DNA from 2 places in the Hydrogenophaga sp. UC242_50 genome. Region 2 is predicted to be linked to the other one. Evidence: riboswitches for the same ligand, from Rfam matches in the RefSeq annotation. Region 2 holds a riboswitch; the other holds the start of a gene.
The links. Region 2 has a riboswitch for cobalamin ahead of ACFJGX_RS14920 (TonB-dependent receptor domain-containing protein). Riboswitches for the same ligand answer to the same signal wherever they lie in the genome.
Positions count from the first base shown of each region.

Region 1: another riboswitch for cobalamin. It lies ahead of ACFJGX_RS11865 (TonB-dependent siderophore receptor); the one in region 2 lies ahead of ACFJGX_RS14920 (TonB-dependent receptor domain-containing protein).

Region 1 is NZ_CP170553.1:2,313,080-2,321,794, forward strand. It holds partial or broken gene ACFJGX_RS11845 (LysR family transcriptional regulator) at 1-348, shown strand, start outside; gene ACFJGX_RS11850 (ABC transporter ATP-binding protein/permease) at 317-2,032, opposite strand; gene fhuF (siderophore-iron reductase FhuF) at 2,029-2,775, opposite strand; gene ACFJGX_RS11860 (TonB-dependent siderophore receptor) at 2,782-3,336, opposite strand; partial or broken gene ACFJGX_RS11865 (TonB-dependent siderophore receptor) at 3,413-4,957, opposite strand; cobalamin riboswitch at 5,094-5,363, opposite strand; partial or broken gene ACFJGX_RS11870 (Na/Pi cotransporter family protein) at 5,394-7,090, opposite strand; gene ACFJGX_RS11875 (Bug family tripartite tricarboxylate transporter substrate binding protein) at 7,111-8,076, opposite strand; gene phnA (phosphonoacetate hydrolase) at 8,127-8,715, opposite strand, start outside.
Region 2 is NZ_CP170553.1:2,894,995-2,903,709, forward strand. It holds gene ACFJGX_RS14885 (hypothetical protein) at 1-1,066, opposite strand, end outside; gene ACFJGX_RS14890 (hypothetical protein) at 1,215-1,637, shown strand; gene ACFJGX_RS14895 (SWIB/MDM2 domain-containing protein) at 1,773-2,216, opposite strand; partial or broken gene ACFJGX_RS14900 (sulfite exporter TauE/SafE family protein) at 2,462-3,278, opposite strand; RNA gene ssrS (6S RNA) at 3,281-3,460, opposite strand; gene ACFJGX_RS14910 (cell division protein ZapA) at 3,534-3,917, opposite strand; gene ACFJGX_RS14915 (DUF904 domain-containing protein) at 3,979-4,218, opposite strand; cobalamin riboswitch at 4,268-4,524, shown strand; partial or broken gene ACFJGX_RS14920 (TonB-dependent receptor domain-containing protein) at 4,602-6,312, shown strand; gene ACFJGX_RS14925 (hypothetical protein) at 6,331-6,459, shown strand; gene ACFJGX_RS14930 (cobyrinate a,c-diamide synthase) at 6,456-7,778, shown strand; gene ACFJGX_RS14935 (cobalamin-binding protein) at 7,775-8,596, shown strand; gene ACFJGX_RS14940 (bifunctional adenosylcobinamide kinase/adenosylcobinamide-phosphate guanylyltransferase) at 8,589-8,715, shown strand, end outside.

The DNA.
Region 1 (8,715 bases), 580 kb from region 2:
CGTGAAGCCCCGGCAGCTCACGCAGGAGGTGCTGATCACCTACCCGGTGGAGACCGACCGCCTGGACATCTACAACCAGTTCCTGCAGCCCGCCGGCATCACGCCGCGGCGCCACAAGACCATCGAGACCACGGACATCATGCTGCAGATGGCTGGCGCAGCGGCCGGGGCGTCGCGGCCCTGCCGCGCTGGCTGGTGGAGGAGTACGCGGCCAAGGTCGACGTGGTGCCCGTGCGCCTGGGGCCGCGCGGCATCGCCAAGCAGATCTTTCTCGGCGCGCGTGAGGCCGATCTGCAGACCGACTACCTGCAGGCCTTCATCGAACTGGCGCGCCGGCGAGCGCAATGACCCGGGTCGGGCTCAGCCACGCCGGTGCCTCGTGAGCCAGGGCCACGATGGCCATGGCCGGCAGCTCGCGCCGCAGCAGCCCGTAGAGCCGCCGTCCTTCATCGGCCGGCAGCGAGCTGAAGGCCTCGTCCAGCCACAGCACATCGGGGCGCACGAGCAGGGCCCGCGCGATGCCCAGGCGCTGGCGTTCGCCGGCGGAGAGCGCTTCGTTCCACGGCGCGTCGGTCGACAGCGGCTCGACGAGCCGCTGCAGCCCGACCGCCTCCAGCGCGGCCGCCGCCGACGCGAGCGGGACCTCGGCCGCGTCCATCGGGTACAGCAGGTCCTCGCGCAGGCTGCCGCCCAGGGGCAGGTAGCTCTGCTGCTGCACCACCCAGGGCCGCAGGAAGCCGCTGGCCGCCTCGCCCGAGGCCAGTGGCCAGGCGCCCATCACGGCGCGCATCACGCTGGTCTTGCCCGCGCCCGGCGCGCCCACGATCAGCAGCTGTTCACCGGCCCGCACCTGCAGCGCATCGACCTGGGCGATGGGCGCTCCGTGGCCGGGCGCGCCCACGCTCAACCCCCGCACCGACAGACCCTCCGCGGCGGTGGGGGCGATCGGCAAGGCCGTGCGCGCCTGGCGGCGCTGCTCGATCGCCGCCTCGAACTCGGTGAGCCGCTGGATCACCGCGGCGGCTTCCGCGATCGTGGTGTACGAGGTGATCAGGTACGACAGCGCGGTGCGCACGTGCGCGAAGGCCGAGCCCGCCTGCATCAGCACGCCCAGCGTCATCTTGCCGGCGAAGTACAGCGGGCTCATGATCATGTAGGGGAAGACCAGCGAGGCGTGGCGGTAGCTCATGGTGAAGAACGAGAGCGAGCGCTGCCGGCGCATCAGCGCGAAGGTGTTGCGCATCAGCGCCTCGAACCGGCGCGCCAGCCCGGCGCGTTCCCACGCTTCGCCGCGGGCCAGGGCAATGGCCTCGCCGTCGTCGCGCACGTGCACCAGCGCGTAGCGGTAGTCCGCCTCGCGCCGCTCCTGCTCCACCTCCAGCGGAATCAGCGGGCGGCCGACGAGGTGCGTGATCACCGTGCCGACGATCGCGTAGGCGAGCGCGGCCCACACCAGGTAGCCCGGCAGGTCCCACGACAGACCGAGCGAGGTGAGTGGCGCCTTCGCCGACAGCTCCCACAGGATGAACACGAAGGACGCCAGCGAGACCAGCGCGCCGATCAGGCCGACGGTGAGCGAGATCGCCAGGCGCACGAACGAGCGCACGTCCTCGGCGATGCGCTGGTCCGGGTTGTCCGGCCCGTCGCCCATGACCTGCAGGCGGTAGTGCACCGGCCCGTCCAGCCAGCGCGCGGCCAGCCCGTCGCTCATCCAGCGGCGCCAGCGGATCGACAGCCATTGCGTCACGTAGGTCTGGAAGGTGTTCACCAGCACGAAGCCGACGCCGATCCCGCAGTAGATCCACATCTGCCGCATGAACTCGCCGCCGTTGCGCTGCTGCAGCGCCTCGAAGAAGGCGCCGCGCCAGTGGTTGATGGCGACGTCGATGCCGACCATGGCCAGCTGGAGCGCGATCACGCCGATGAACAGGGCGCGGGCCATGGCCCGCTCCGATGAACCGAAGTACGGCCGCGCCAGGCGGATGCCGTCCTTCAGGGAGCGCCACAGGCTGCGTTTCGATGGGGTGGTCATGGGGGTCGGCACGCGCTGTTGGACGCGTTGAGCAGGGGACTCGGACAGGTGGTGCAGAACACGCGGTCCGGCACCAGGTAACGCATGCAGCAGATGCGCCGCATGCGGTGCACGCCCTCGGCGCGCGGCAGGTAGATCACCGGGCGGTGCAGGGGGGTGGGCATCTCCAGCCACTCGCGCGCGGGCGCCAGGCCGCGCAAGCCGGGGTGGGTCTCATCCAGTCGGCGGATGAAGGCCTCGAACAGGTTGCCCGCGTTGCTCCACAGCACGCGGCGCGTGACGCCGGTGCGCTCGGCCATCTGTTCGACAAAGGGCACGAGGTGCTGGTGCAGGAATTCGTGCCAGGACGTGTCGGGGTCGCCGGCCTCGCCGTCGGGTTCGCCCGGCGCGGGCAGGCGCAGGCAGAGCGTGCGGCCTTGCGCGTCCTGGTCGAAGCTCACGCCATCGAGCGCGGTGGGCAGGCGCCGGCCCATCAGCACGCGGCCGATGAACCAGGCCGGCATCACGATGGCGAAGTGCCATTTCGACCAGATCGACGCCACCACGCGCGCGTCGGTCGCGCCGTGCGCGGCATCGAAAAACCGGCGCACCCGGGCCAGGTGCGCCGGCGTCATCAGCGCCTGCACGCCGACGGTGTGCTGTCCGTCCGGCGGTGGCCCGATGCCGAGCCGGCCCCGGAACGGCGCCATGGGGCCGCCGAACGCGGCGTCGAGCTCGGCACCGTCCCAGGGCGAGGCCATCATGGCCGCTCAGAACGACTTCGAGGCGGTCAGGGCCACGCGGCGGCCCGTGCCGTAGTAGCAGTTCGTGGCGTTGTCGCAGTTCGCCACGTAGCGGCGGTCGGCCAGGTTCTTCACCACCAGCGAGGTCTCCCAACCCTTGAGCGAGGGCGAGAGGTTCACCAGGCTCCACTGCACGCCCAGGTCGAACAGCGTGGCGGACGGCACCTCGAAGGTGTTGAGCGCGTCGCCGGCCGACTCGCCCACGTGGCGCAGGCCGACCGAGAACCTCAGGCCCTGGAGCGCGCCCGCGCCGACGCGGTACGACAGCCAGGCCGAGGCCTGTTGTTCGGGCACGCCCACCGGGTGCTTGCCCACCCCGTTGACGGTGTTGGTCGCGGTGACGACCGCGTCGGTCGCCGAGTACGAGAGCATGGCGTCCAGGCCGCGCGCGAGCCCGGCCTTGAGCTCGATCTCGCCCCCGCGCGAGCGCACCCCGCCCGTCTGCGTGGCGAAGCCCGGGTTCGCCAGGTCGTTGGTGAGCACGTTGCGCTGCTTGAGTTCGTAGACCGAGGCCGTGGCCACGCAGGGCGCGGCCCGGCGGCACCCACTTGACCCCGGCCTCGATCTGCTTGCCGGTGTGCGGCTCGAACGGGCGGCCTGCCGCGCTGGTGCCGGTGACGGGCGAGAACGACTCCGCGTAGTTCACGAACGGCGACCAGCCACCGCCCAGGTCGTAGCTGGCGCCCAGCTGGCCGGTGGTGGCCAGGTCGCGCTTGGGGGTGTACGAAGGATCGCTGAAGTGCCCGGTGACGGTGTTGAGCACGGCGGTCTTCTGGTCCAGCGTGGCCTTGTCGCGGCGCAGCCCGACCAGCACCGACAGCCGCCCCCAGTCGATCTGGTCCTGCACGTAGAGCGCGGTCTGGCGCAGGCGCTGCTCGCGCTTGGACGTGATGGGGTTGGCCGGCAAGGCCTGGCCGTACACCGGGTTGTAGAGGTCCAGCGCGAAGGCCGGGGCCGCGCGGGTGCCGGTGCCCTGGTAGTTGGGCACGCGCGCCGCGTCCAGGCCCAGCATCACGCGGTGCTTCGTGCCGACGGCATCGAACCGCGCCACCACGCGCGTATCGACCTGCTTGGTCACGATGGTGTAGTCGGCCGCGAACAGCCGCCGCGTCCAGCCGGTGGCGCCCGCCGCCACACCCGTGGCCTGCATCTCGTCCACATGGATGTCCACCTTCTTGTAGGCGGCGTTCTGCTCGATGGACCAGACCTCGTTGAAGCGGTGCGAGAACGCATAGCCCACGCGCCAGGCGTCCTTGTCCGAGTCGTGGCGCGCCGGTTCACCGAGGAACAGGCCGCGCGAGATGAAGCGCCCGTTGGCGCCCGGCACGATGGTGCCCACGCGCGGCAGCGGCTGGTGCACGGTGAGGCTCGGGTCTTCCTGGCGGTTGGCCATCAGCGTGAGCCGGGTGGCGGCGTCGGGCTTCCAGGTGAGGGCGCCGGCGAAGTAGCGGCGATCGGACTGGGTGTGGTCGATCTCGCCATCGCCCTTGCGCACCAGGCCCGTGAGGCGGTACTGCCAGGTGGCGTCGGCGTTCAGCGCGCCGCCCAGGTCGAACTGGCCCTGGCGCAGCCCATGGCTGCCCACGCGCAGGCCCACCTCGCGCACGGTCTCGGCCGTGGGGCGCTTGGTGCGCAGGTCGATCAGGCCGCCGGGGCTGCCCTGGCCGTAGAGCGCCGACGCGGGGCCGCGCAGCAGCTCGACGCGTTCGAGCCCGTAAGGCTCCTCGGCCCAGTTGCTGTCGTGCAGCTTGAGGCCATCGAGGTACTGGTAGACCAGGAAGCCGCGCACCATGGGGTACTCGCGCGTGAGCGCACCGCTCGAATAACCACCGCCGTACAGACCCGGCGCGTGCTCCAGCGCTTCCATGACGGACTGCGCGTCGCGCGCCTTCATCTCGGTGTCGGTGACGGCGCTCACCGAGCGCGGCAGGCGCTCGATGGGGGTGGCGCTCTTGGTGGCCGTGGCCGCCTCGCTGGCGCGCAGGCCTTCGGTGCGCACCTCGACCGGTGCCAGCGTCCCCGCGTCCTGCGCCGCCAGGGCGGCCGAGGACAGCGCGCCCATCAGGGCCACGGTGCAAACGGATGAACGGTGGCCGCGAAAGGCCCGGCCCTGGCGCTGACGCGCGGGCAATGAATGACGCATGAGAACTCTCCTCCAACGGCCCGCGTCCCCGCAGGCCCAACGACAGAAAAACGCGTGGGGAGGGAACGTGATGGTGGGGCGGCGCCGGCGCTGGCGGACGCAGCTCGGCTTGGCCCGGACCACGCACTCCCGCAGCGTCCGAAGGCGATGCGAAGGCCGGTATCCGGGCTCGCGGAGCGTCGTCGTGCAGGCGTTGTGGGCATGCTCGCGACAGGAACTTCTCGCCTTCCCACGCCTGGAGGCGCAGTGGCTGCCGATGCCGTGGCATCGCGTGAGCGTTCCCGAATCCGCTGACCGTTGCGGGGGCAGCACAGGCTTGTTGCGCCGTGAAAGACGCCGTCACCTGTTTCCCGTTTAACCCCATCGCCATGGCTGGCGGCGGGGCACCTTCGAACCGTGCGGTTCGACCCGATGGAAGGGTCGAACCGGCCGGCGATTATAGAACCCGCAGGGGTATCGCCTCGGTTCGGAGGCCGTGTTCCGCCAGGCCCTGGCTCGCCCGCAGGCGGTTCGGCGCGAGCGCGCCCGCGCAATCCAGGATGGGGTAGGCGATCGAGCAGATGTGCGAATTGATGCGCTTGAGATCGCTGATCAGGTCGATGTGCAGCGAGCTGGTCTCGATGCTTTGCACGGTGTTGTCGGTCAGGCGCACGAGGTGGCTGGTGGCGTAGGCGCGCTCCAGGTCCCGGAAGCGCGCCTTTTCCTCCAGCAGCTTTTGCGCGTCGCGCACGTTGCCGTTGAGGAACACGCTCATGCCCAGGCGCAGGTTGTCGATGAGCCGGGCGTGCAGCTCGCAGATCTCGGCCATGCCGGCGTCCGAGAAATTGCGCCCCATCTTGATCTTCTTGTCCTCGATGTCCAGCAGCACGCGCTCGACGGTGTCGCCGATCTGCTCCATGTTGATGGTGAAGCTGATGATGTCGGCCCAGCGCCGGCTTTCTTCTTCGGCCAGCGCCTCGCGGGAGATCTTGGTCAGGTAGTACTTGATGGCCGAGTACAGCTCGTCGACCGAGTCATCGAGCTTGCGCAACTCCTCGGCCAGGCGCAGGTCGTTGTTCTTGATCACGGCCAGCATGCCGACCATCATGGTCTCGACCACGTCGGCCTGGTGCATGGCCTCGCGCGCCGCGCAGGAGATCGCCAGCGAGGGCGCTGGCCAGCGCCGACGGGTCCAGGTGGTGCGGCCGCCCGGCCACCCGGTTCTTGTCGGGCTTGGGCAGCAGGCGCTCGACCCAGCGCGCCACGATCTGGGTGACGCCGATGAACAGGAGGGCGACGGCGATGTTGAAGCTCAGGTGGAACAGCACCACCAGCGTCGCCGGGTCCGCCACATAGGGCTGCATGCCGTGCAGCCATTCCGGCGCCAGCGGCGCCGCCAGCAGCACGCCCAAGGCCTTGAACATCAGGTTGCCCAGCGGCACCTGGCGCACCTCGATGGCCGAACGCGCCGTGGTCACCACGGCCAGCAGACCGCTGCCCAGGTTGGCGCCCAGCACCATGCCCAGGGCCATGTCCGTGGGCACGACACCGGACGCCGCGAGGGTGGCGGTCAGCAGGCACGATGGCCAGGCTGGAATAGGCCATGAGGGCCAGCGCGGCGCCCACCGTGATCTCCAGCAGCAGATCGCTGTTGACGGAGACCAGCAGCGCCTTCACCACGGGCGACTGGGTCAGCACCTCGGTGGACTGCGACACCAGGCGCAGCGCCAGCAGCATCAGCCCCAGGCCGATCAGCACCCGGCCCACACGGCCGACGGCCGTTTGCTGGCGGGAGATGAACATCACCACCCCACCGAGAATGAGCAGCGGCGACAGCCAGGACAGGTCGAAAGAGAACACCACCGTCATCAGGCTGGTGCCGATGTCGGCACCCAGCATCACCGCGAGGGCCACCGGCAGGCTCAGCAGCCCCTGCCCGACGAAGGACGACACGATGAGCGCGGTCGCCGTGCTCGACTGCACCAGGGCCGTGACGCCCAGGCCCGAGAGGGCCGCGGTGAAGCGGTTGCCGATGCTGCGCGCCAGGACCTGCCTCAGGTTGGCACCGAACACGCGCAGGATGCCGGTGCGCACAAGCTGGGTGGACCAGACGAGCAGGGCGATCGCCGCCAGAAGATTCAACAGGTGTTTCATGTCGGCAGCCGATCGCAAGCTCAGTCGACCTTCGCCCCCGATGCCCGCACCACCTTGCCCCAGGCCTGGAGCTCGTCGTCCATGAAGCGCTTGAATTCGGCGCCGCCGCCCGTGCCGGGTTCGGCGCCATCGCTGGCCAGGGCCGCGTTGACGGTGGGGCTGCCGATCGCGTTCTGCGCCGCCTGGGTCAGGCGCTCGAGCACCGGCTTCGGTGTGCCGGCGGGCGCGAGCAGGCCGGCCCATGAGGTCACCGAGAAGTCCTTCACGCCCGCCTCCTGCATCGTCGGCAGCTCGGGGGCGGCGGTGGAGCGCCGGTCGGAGGTCACGGCCAGGCCCTTGAGCTTGCCGCCGCGCGCGTGGCCGATGGCGCTGGGCATGGTCTCGAAGCCGAACTGCGCCTCGTTCGACATCAGCGCGACCATGGCAGGGCCGCCGCCCTTGTAGGGGATGTGCTGCACGTCGGTGCCGGTGGCGCTCTTGAAGATCTCCCCTGCGAGGTGGGCCGGCGAGCCGTTGCCCGACGAGGCGTAGAACGTGCCCGGGTTGGCCTTCGCATGGGCGATGAGTTCGGGCACGGAGTTCACGCGCAGCTGGGGCGGCACGACGAGCAGCAAGGGGTACTTGCGCACCAGCGCGATGGGCTCGAACGATTTGATCGGATCGAACTTGAGCTTGTAGAGATGGGGGTTGATCGCCTGGCTGCTGAGCGTCGCCATGAAGACGGTGTAGCCGTCCGGCGGCGCCGCGGCCACCATCTCGGCCGCGAGGTTGCCGGCCGCGCCGGGCCGGTTGTCCACGATCACCGACTGGCCCAGCAGTTCGGTCATGCGCTGGGCCAGCACACGGGCGAGCTTGTCGGTGGACCCTCCGGCGGCGAACCCCACCACGATGCGGACCGGTTTGTTCGGGAAGGCCTGGGCGGTGGCGGATCCCGCCGCCCAGAGTCCAAGGCAAACCAGGATTCCTTTTTGCTTCCAGCTGATCATGGGGGATGTCTCCTTTGTTGAAGTTTTCGAACGCACCGATGGCCAGTGGCCTAGGCTGTGTGGTTCAGCGCCAGGTCAATGACGTCAAAATTCCGCAGCCGCCGTTGCGGCACGCCCGTGAGCACGCGGTTGAAGAGAAGGGGAACGCGTTGCTCGGACAGCCCGCCGTGGGAGCGCAGCGGCACCGTGAGCCCCGACAGGTCGTGCTGGCTGCTCGAGGTGCCCAGCACCGACAGCCGGTGGCTCAGCACCACCAGATCCCCGATGCGGTCGGGCGGCAGCTCGAAGCGGGCGGCGGCGCTCGCCCGGTCCAGCACGTCTTCCACCTCGGGGATCCGCAGCAGCTGTTGCTGGATCGCGGGGATGTCCGCCGGGTTCGACACATAGACCGTGGCATACGAACCCAGGGCGCCGTGATGCACCACGTACGGGTCGGTGATCGGCAGCAGCACGCGGGCCTTGCCCAGGCCGGCGGTGCGGTCCAGCAGGTCCTGCAGGAACACGATGTTGGGCTTGCCCAGCGCATCGCTCTTCGCGTTCATGCCATGGTCCGCGGTGATGCCGATCACCGCCCCGAGCCGGTCCAGCTCCTGCAGGTAGCGGTCCATCATGGCGTAGAAGCTGTTCGCGCCTTCGGTG
Region 2 (8,715 bases):
TTTTCTGGAGCGAAGAGCGACAGAGTTCGATGGCTCTTTCCCATTGCTCCAGGGACGCGCAACTCGTCGCCAGCATCATCTCAAAATAGTATTTCTGAGGATCCAGCGGAGACAGGTGCAATGCCTTCTCCGCCTCTGTCATCGAATCCTCGGGCGTGCCCCACATCGTTGACCACACGCTGTTGTACAGCCAGGCCATGGGATCGTTCGGGTTGCTCTGCGTGGCCTCCTGCAGCAGCCGGTGCGAGGCGTCCACGTCTTCGCCGAGGTGGCACAGCGCATGGCCCTTGATCGCCATGGCCAGCGAGCTGCTGGGTTCGAGGTCGAGCGCGCGGTCGGCGGTGTCGATGGCGCGCTGGAAGTCGCGCGCCGGCTCACTCGAGAGGCCTTGCACCACCTGCATGATGTGCCACTTGGCCAGCCAGGCCCAGGGCGTGCGCACGCGTTTGTGGCGCTCCACCACGGCCTCGATCAGCTGCAGGCTGCGCTGCAGGTCGCGCGGCGTGGAGCGGTGCATGAGCGTGATGCCGCCGAGCATCAGGGCATTGCTGTCGAGCTGTGGCACGGGCAGCACCAGCGTGCGCTGCACCACGTCGTTGAGCAAGGCCTTGGCGCAGGCGGCGCACAGGGCGTCGAGCAACTGGCTCTGGGCTTCGAGCAGGTCGCGCGTATCGCCGGTGAGCCGGTCGGCCCAGATCACTTCGCCGCGCTTGCGGTCGGAGAGCTCGGCCATGATGACAACCTTGTCGCCGTAGGTCACGTAGCTGCCGCCGAGCACGAAGGCCGCGTCCAGGCGCTGGCCGATCTCGTCCGTGCTGCTCTGGCGGCCACGGAAGGCGGTGGTGGACATGCGGGAGATCACGCGCAGGTTCTGGCTGCGCGCGAGTTGCGCGATCACGCCGTCGGCGATCAGCTCGCCGATCACGAACTGCTCGGCCGCGTGGCTGCGCGTCTCGAAGGGCACGACGGCGATGGAGGGGCGGAAGTCGGTGGCGGCGCCTTCGGGCACGCGCGGGCGCACGGCCGCCGACGTGCTGGAGACCGGGTACAGCTGCCAGGTGCGCACCGGCTCGGGCCAGTGCTTGAGGTAACTCTCCCCCGCGGTCTTCGACCTCGGCGTCCACGCCGACCACGATGCCGTCGAACACGCTGGTGGTCACCAGGGTTTCACCGGGCGAGGCGAGGTCGGCCACGCGCGCGGCCAGGTTCACGCCGTGGCCGTACACGTCGTTCTCGTCCACATACAGATTGGTGGCGTTGAGGCCGGCGCGCAGGTGCAGTTGTTGGGCGGGCGGCAGCGTCTGGTTCAGTGGCGCGAAGTATTGGTGCAGGGCGAGGGCTGCCCGCACGCCGTCGGTGGGTTGGTCGAACTCGACCAGCATGCCGTCGCCCAGGCTCTTGACCAGGCGACCCCGGCACGCGGGCAGCACCTGAGAGGTGGCGTGGTGCATGAACCCGCGCCATTGGTTCACCACCGCGGCTTCGTTGGCCGCCATGAGCCGCACCGACTCCACCAGGTCGATCACCAGCACGACCTTGTGCCGTTGCTGTGGCAACGGAGGCATGGTCGTCGATGGTGGGTCCTGGCCTTCTTGAAATTTCGAAGCGGTCACGGGCTGGCGGGCGGTCATGCCTGAGGGATTGTCAAAATTTTGTTGCAGTTTCTCACATGTCGCGCGCGATGCTGAGACGCGAAGGCGCAAAAACAGCAAAGCCGGCTTGCGCCGGCTTTGCTGATCTTCATTGCACCCGTGAAGGTGAAGAAGGAAGGCTTACTTCAGGTGGTCGTTGACCAGCTTGGTCATTTCGAACATGGACGCCTGGGCCTTCTTGAAGATTTCCTTCAGCTTGGCGTCGGCGTTGATCATGCGGCGGTTGACCGAGTCCTGCAGCTTGTTCTTCTTGATGTAGTCCCAGATCTTCTTGGTGACTTCGGTGCGCGGCAGGGGCGAGCTGCCCACGATGGCGGCCAGAGCGGCGCTGGGGGTCAGCGCTTTCATGAACGCGGCGTTGGGGGTGCGCTTCTTGGCCGGAGCGGCCTTCTTCGCAGGAGCTGCCTTCTTGGCCGGAGCGGCCTTCTTCGCAGGGGCTGCCTTCTTGGCCGGAGCGGCCTTCTTCGCAGGGGCTGCCTTCTTGGCCGGAGCGGCCTTCTTCGCAGGAGCGGCCTTCTTGGCCGGTGCCGCCTTTTTAGCGGGCGCTTTTTTCGCAGTTGCCATGATTGAATTTCCTTCTAGAAGTTGACGATTCGCCAGCGGAAAACGCGCTTTCTCACTGGTGTCTCGGATGCTAATGGAGATGCACCCGCAATCCAAGGTGGAGAACGCGCTTTTTTCAAGCTTTGCGCAGGGGAGACGCGGGTTTTTGGCGGGGGAAAACAACACTTCCTCGCGAGGAGGCCGCTCAGTGCCTTGGCGGGAGGGCGTTTTTGCACGGCTCCACGGCGGCTGGCTTCGTGTCTCGATCAGGCGGTGATGCCCTTGTAGAGCATGTAGGTGGCGAGCATGTACAGCAGGCCGGCGAACACGCGCTTGAGCGATTTCACCGGCAGCGCATGCGCCGCCTTCACGCCCACCGGCGCCATCAACACGCTGAAGAGCGCGATCACCACCAGCGCGGGCAGGTAGATGTAGCCGAACGAGCCGGCCGGCAGATCCTTCAGGCCCTGGCCCGCGATCACGTAGCCGACGGCGTTGGCCAGCGCGATGGGAAAACCGAGCGCCGCGCTGGTGCGCACGGCGTTGTGGATGCTCACGTTGCACCAGGTCATGAAGGGCACGCTGACAAAACCGCCGCCCGCGCCGACCAGCCCGGAGAGCATGCCGATGACGCCGCCGGCACCCACCAGGCCCGGGGTGCCGGGCAGGGTGCGCGTGGGCTTGGGTTTCTTGTCGAGCAGCATCTGCGTGGCTGAGAAGCCGACGAAGGCCGCGAAGAACAGCGCGAGCCACGAGCCCTTGAGCAAGGCGAAGATGCCCAGGCTGGCAATGGCGGAGCCCAGCACGATGCCGGGGGCGAGGCCCTTGACGATGTCCCAGCGCACGGCGCCGCGTTTGTGGTGCGCACGCACGCTGGAGATGGACGTGAAGATGATGGTGGCGCATGGAGGTGGCGATGGCCATCTTGACCGCGAGATCCGCTTCCACACCGCGCCCCGCGAGGATGAAGGTGATGAAGGGCACCATCAGCATGCCTCCACCGATGCCCAACAAGCCGGCCAGGAAACCGGTGCCCAGGCCGAGCGCGGCCAACTCGAGAATCAGGAGGGGGTCTAAAGGCATGAAAGGTGTCTGCAAGTGCCGCCGGACCGGCATCCTGAACCGGGGTTCAGGTGGGCGAGGGCAGCGGGGCTTCGGGTTCGTCTGACGCGAGACGCTCGCACCAGCCACGCAATGTACCAAGCCCGGGCTCTATGAGCATTGGTTCAAGGAAATATAAAGCCCGACGCGCACTGCAGACGGTTCAAATTGTAGGCGCTGCATGCGGCCCACGAGGACCATCGGTCGATAAATTCTCGCGCAGTGACCAGCGGCGCGTCAGAGCAGGCGCCCGTCCTTGTCGAGCGTCTGGTCCAGGCGGCGCATCAGCTCTTCCACGCGGGCCTGCGTCTGGGGGTCGAGCGGCTCGCTGTCGAAGCCACCACCGGCTTCGGCGAACGCGCTCTGCTCGGGCTGGCCGAACGACGAGGCCTGGAAGCTCTCGGCTTCCTTCTGCGAGAGTTCGAACGCGAGGTTGAGCGAGGCCAGCACCGCGATGCGGTCGCGCGCCTTCACCTTGCCCGCATCGCGGATGCGGCACATGGCGGTGTCCACGCGCTCCACCGCGTCGAGCAGCGAGGCCTCGCCACCCGGTGGGCACGAGAGCAGGTAGCTCTGGCCCATGATCTGCACTTCAATCTGTTTGCTGCCGGGTTTGCTCATTGGAATACCTCCGTGCTTCGCACTGCGGTGCGAGCTGGCTTGGGGCGGCCCGACGCGGCGCTCATGACCGTTCCTTGCGGGTGTCGGGGGTGACATCGGTCATGCCGGGGGGCAGGCGATCGAGCAAGGCATCAATGCGGGCGCGGGCGGCCATCAGCCGGGACTTGAGCGAGTCGCGCTCGGCCTGCAGCGCATGCACCTGTTCCACCAGCAGGCTGTTGGTGCGCTGCAGTTCTTCGTGTCGCAGCAACAGGCGCTCGACACGTTCGGTGATCTGATCAAAGTGCTTGGGATCGGCCATGGTGGGACTCGAAGTTTTCACATTGTAGGGTTGCCCCGGGTGTGCGCGCCGTAGAATGCCGGTTGTTGGTGCTCGCGGTGTGGTTCACATGCCGCAGTTCAACGGGAAGCAGGAGGGTCACACCCCAGGGATGGGACCTAACCTGCGCTGCCCCCGCAACGGTAAGCAGACGAGCGCGATGAGCGCATGCGCGAACGGTCTCTCAGCCTCCATCCGACAGCCACTGGACGACACGCCGTGTCATCTGGGAAGGCGATGGAGGTCGGTCTGTCAGCCCGGATACCGGCCAACAAGGTGGTGGTGCGTCTGGCGACAGACGCTCCACCGTGATGCCCATGCGCCGTCGGGGAAGATGGCGAGGGTCTCCTGTCTGTTTCTTCATCATGAAAAATCGCACCCTGCGCGCGCCCCTGGCCGCGCTACCGCTGGCGTTGCTGGCGGGCTTTGGCACGTCGGTCGCCCACGCTCAGTCCTCCTCTTCTTCCTCCGCTGACACCACCCTGAGGGAAACGGTGGTCACGGCCACCCGGGTCGAAACCCGCACCGATGCCGTGCTCAGCGACGTCGTCGTGATCGACGCCGACGTGATCCAGCAGTCCGCGGGCCGCTCGCTGTCCGAAGTGCTGTCGCGCAACGCGGGCCTGCAGATGTCGTCCAACGGCGGCCTGGGCAAGCAGTCGGGCCTGTTCATCCGCGGCACCGAAACCCGCCACGTGCTGCTGCTGATCGACGGCGTGCGCTACGGCTCCAGCACCTCCGGTGCGGCCGTGCTGGACAACATTCCGCTGAGCGCGATCGATCGCATCGAAGTGCTCAAGGGCCCGGCCTCGGGCCTCTATGGCAGCGATGCGGTGGGCGGCGTGGTGCAGGTTTTCACCAAGCGCGGCGTGAAGGGTTTCCATCCGCAGGCCAGCGTCACGCTCGGCAGCTTCGGGCACCGTGAAATCACCGCCGGCATCAGCGGTGGCAACGACACGATCACCTACAACCTCAGCCTGGGTTCCTTGCGCGAGGACGGCTTCTCGTCGACCAACCGAAACGTGGCCTTCGGCAACCACAACCCCGACAAGGACGGCTTCGACCAGGACAGCCTGTCAGCCTCGCTGCGCTGGGCCATCGCGCCGGGCTGGACGACCGATGTCAACTTCACCCAGGCCGACGGCGTCAGCCAGTTCGACCAGGGGCCGGGCACCTTCAACGTGCGCTCGGAAACCACCACCCGCGTGACGGGCTGGGGCCTGGAGCGCAAGTGGTCGGCCGATTCGCGCACCCAGCTGCGCCTCTCGCGCAGCGAGGACCGGTCCGACAGTTTCGAGACTTCGCCCACGCCCTCGGTGTTCAACACCGCGCAGACTCAGGCCACGCTGCAGCACGACTGGAACACCGCGCTGGGCAACCTGCTGGTGGGCCTGGAGTCGATCAAGGAAGAGGTGTCGGGCACGCAGGCCTACGCGGTGAACTCGCGCACCACGGACGCGGCCTTCGTGGGCCTGACCGGCCAGGCCGGCCAGCACCTCTGGCAGGCCAACCTGCGGCGCGACGACAACTCGCAGTTCGGCGGCGCCACCACCGGTTTCGCCAGCTACGGCTTCCAGCTCACGCCGAACTGGCGCCCGCACGTGGCCTACGGCACCTCGTTCAAGATGCCGTCGTTCAACACGCTGTACTACGTCTCAGCGTTCTTCAACGGCAATCCCACCACGCAACCCGAGCGGGGCAAGAACCGCGAAGCAGGGCTGACCTACACCCAGGGATTGCACGAAGTGAAGCTCATCCGCTTCGACAACCGGGTGCGCGGCTTCATCACGCTGCAGCCGGCGGTGGCGCAACGTGCCTCGCGCGCGCCTCGAAGGCTGGTCGCTGGCCTACACCGGCTCGGCCGGTGCCTGGAGCTGGTTCACCAACCTGGAGTTGCTGGACGCGCGCAACGAGATCAACCAACGCAAGCTGCAACGCCGCGCCGACGAGGTGCTGACCGCCAGCCTGGACCACCGCATCGGTGCCTGGAACTGGGGTGCGTCGATGCAGCTCGTGGCGGAGCGTTTCGACGACGCCGCCAACACGCGCCGCCTGCCGGGCTTCGGCACGCTGGACCTGCACGCCCGCTACGCCGTGAACAAGGACTGGTCCGTCGCCCTGCGCCTGAACAACGTGGGTGACAAGTTCTATGAGACCGCGTACGGCTACAACCAGCCGGGCCGCGCGGCCTTCGTCACCCTCAACTGGGCGCCGCAGCGGTGACGCGGCATTGCCCGGCCATCCTGGTGGCTGCCCCGGCTTCAGGCCAGGGCAAGACCACCGTGGCCGCGGCACTGGCGCGCCTGCACACGCGCGCCGGTCGGCGTGTGCGGGCCTTCAAATGCGGGCCCGATTTCTTGGACCCGCACTGGCTCGCGCTGGCCACCGGGCACCCGGTGCACAACCTCGATCTGTGGATGACGGGCGAAGACGATGCCCGCGCCCGCCTGCACGAAGCCGCCGGGCAGGCCGACCTGATCGTGGTCGAAGGGGTGATGGGCCTGTTCGACGGCGAACCCAGCGCGGCCGACCTGGCGCAGCGCTTCGGCCTGCCGGTGCTCGCGGTGATCGATGCCTCGGCCATGGCGGGCACCTTCGGTGCGCTGGCATTTGGCCTGCGCCATTTCCGCCCCGGCCTGCCCTGGGCCGGCGTGCTGGCGAACCGCGTGGGCAGCGAGCGCCATGCGCAGATGCTGCGCGAGGCGCTGGCCGGTGACGAGGCCCAGTTCCTGGGTGCGGTCATGCGCGACGCGGCGTTCTCGCTGCCCGAGCGCCACCTGGGCCTGACCGTGGCCGCCGAGCTGCCCGACGCGCTGGCCCGGCTCGACGCCGCCGCCGACGCGCTGTCGCGCACGCCGCTGGGCCGGATGGAGGGTGACGCGCTGGGGCGCTGGTCGGTGGCGTTCGACGTGCCCGCCGAGGTGCCGGTCGACGCGCATTTGCTCACGGGCAAGACCATCGCCATCGCGCGCGACGCGGCTTTCTGTTTCATCTACCCGGCCAACCTGGATGTGCTGTGCGCGCTCGGCGCCGAGCTGGTTTTCTTCTCGCCGCTGGCCAACGAGCCGCTGCCGCCGTGCGACGCGGTCTGGTTGCCCGGCGGTTATCCCGAACTGCACACCGACGCACTGGCGGCGGCCACCCGCACCCGAGACGGCCTGCGCGCGCATGCCCAGGCCGGGCGGCCGGTGTGGGCAGAATGCGGCGGCATGATGCCGCTGTTCGATCAAATGATGTCCAGCGACGGCCATGCCGCCGCCACCTGGGGCCTCTTGCCGGGCCAGGTGCTCATGCAGAAGCGGCTGGCGGCCCTGGGGCCGCAGCAACTGCCGCTGCCCGCGGGCACCTTGCGCGGCCACACCTTTCACTACTCGCGCTGCGAGACCCCGCTGCAGCCGGTGCGCCACGCCGAACGGGCGCGCGGTGGTGCCGGCGAAGCCGTGTACCGCGTGGGCCCGGTGCAGGCGAGTTACTTCCACGCCTGGTTCCCGTCCAGCCCGGCGGCGGCGGCCTCGCTGTTCCTTGCAGGAGGTGCCGCATGAACCCGCCGACCCTTGGCCCGCAGCGCATCGTCTGCCTGACCGAAGAAACCACCGAGTGGCTGTACCTGCTCGGGCAGGAGCACCGCATCGTCGGCATTTCCGGCTACACCGTGCGGCCGCGCCGGGCGCGCGACGAGAAGCCCAAGGTCAGCGCCTTCCTGAACGCGAAGATCGACAAGATCCTCGCGCTGCAACCCGACTGCGTGTTCGGCTTCTCCGACCTGCAGGCCGACATCGCCGCCGAACTCATCCGCGCGGGCGTGCAGGTGACGGTGTTCAACCAGCGCAGCGTGGAAGAGATTTTGTCCATGCTGTACCAGGTGGCGGCGATCGTGGGCTGTGCCGACGAAGGCCTGGCCTGGATCGAGGCCACGCGGGCCCGGCTCGATGGCATCCGCGCCGCCGTGCAGGCCCTGCAGGCCGGCGGCAAGCGCCGCCCGCGCGTGTTCTTCGAGGAATGGGACGAGCCGCACATCAGCGGCATCCGCTGGGTCTCCGAGCTGATGGGCATCGCGGGGGGCGACGACGTGTTCCCCGAACTCGCGCGCATGCCGCTGGGCAAGGACCGCATCATTGCCGACGGCGCCGAGATCGTGCGCCGCAACCCCGACATTGTGATCGGCTCCTGGTGCGGCAAGAAATTCCGACCCGAGAAGGTGGCCGCGCGCGCCGGCTGGCAGGACGTGAACGCGGTGAAGCACGGCCAGCTGTTCGAGATCAAGTCGGCCGACATCCTGCAGCCCGGGCCCGCCGCGCTCACCGATGGGGTGGCGCAGCTGCACCGCATCGTCACCCAATGGATGGCGCAGCATGGCTGAGATCGCGCGCAGCGAATTCATCCTCGGCGGCCAGCGCAGCGGCAAGTCGCGCCGCGCGGAGTTGCTCGCGCGCCAGTGGCTGGCGACGGACACCGCCCACCGCGCGGTGATGATCGCCA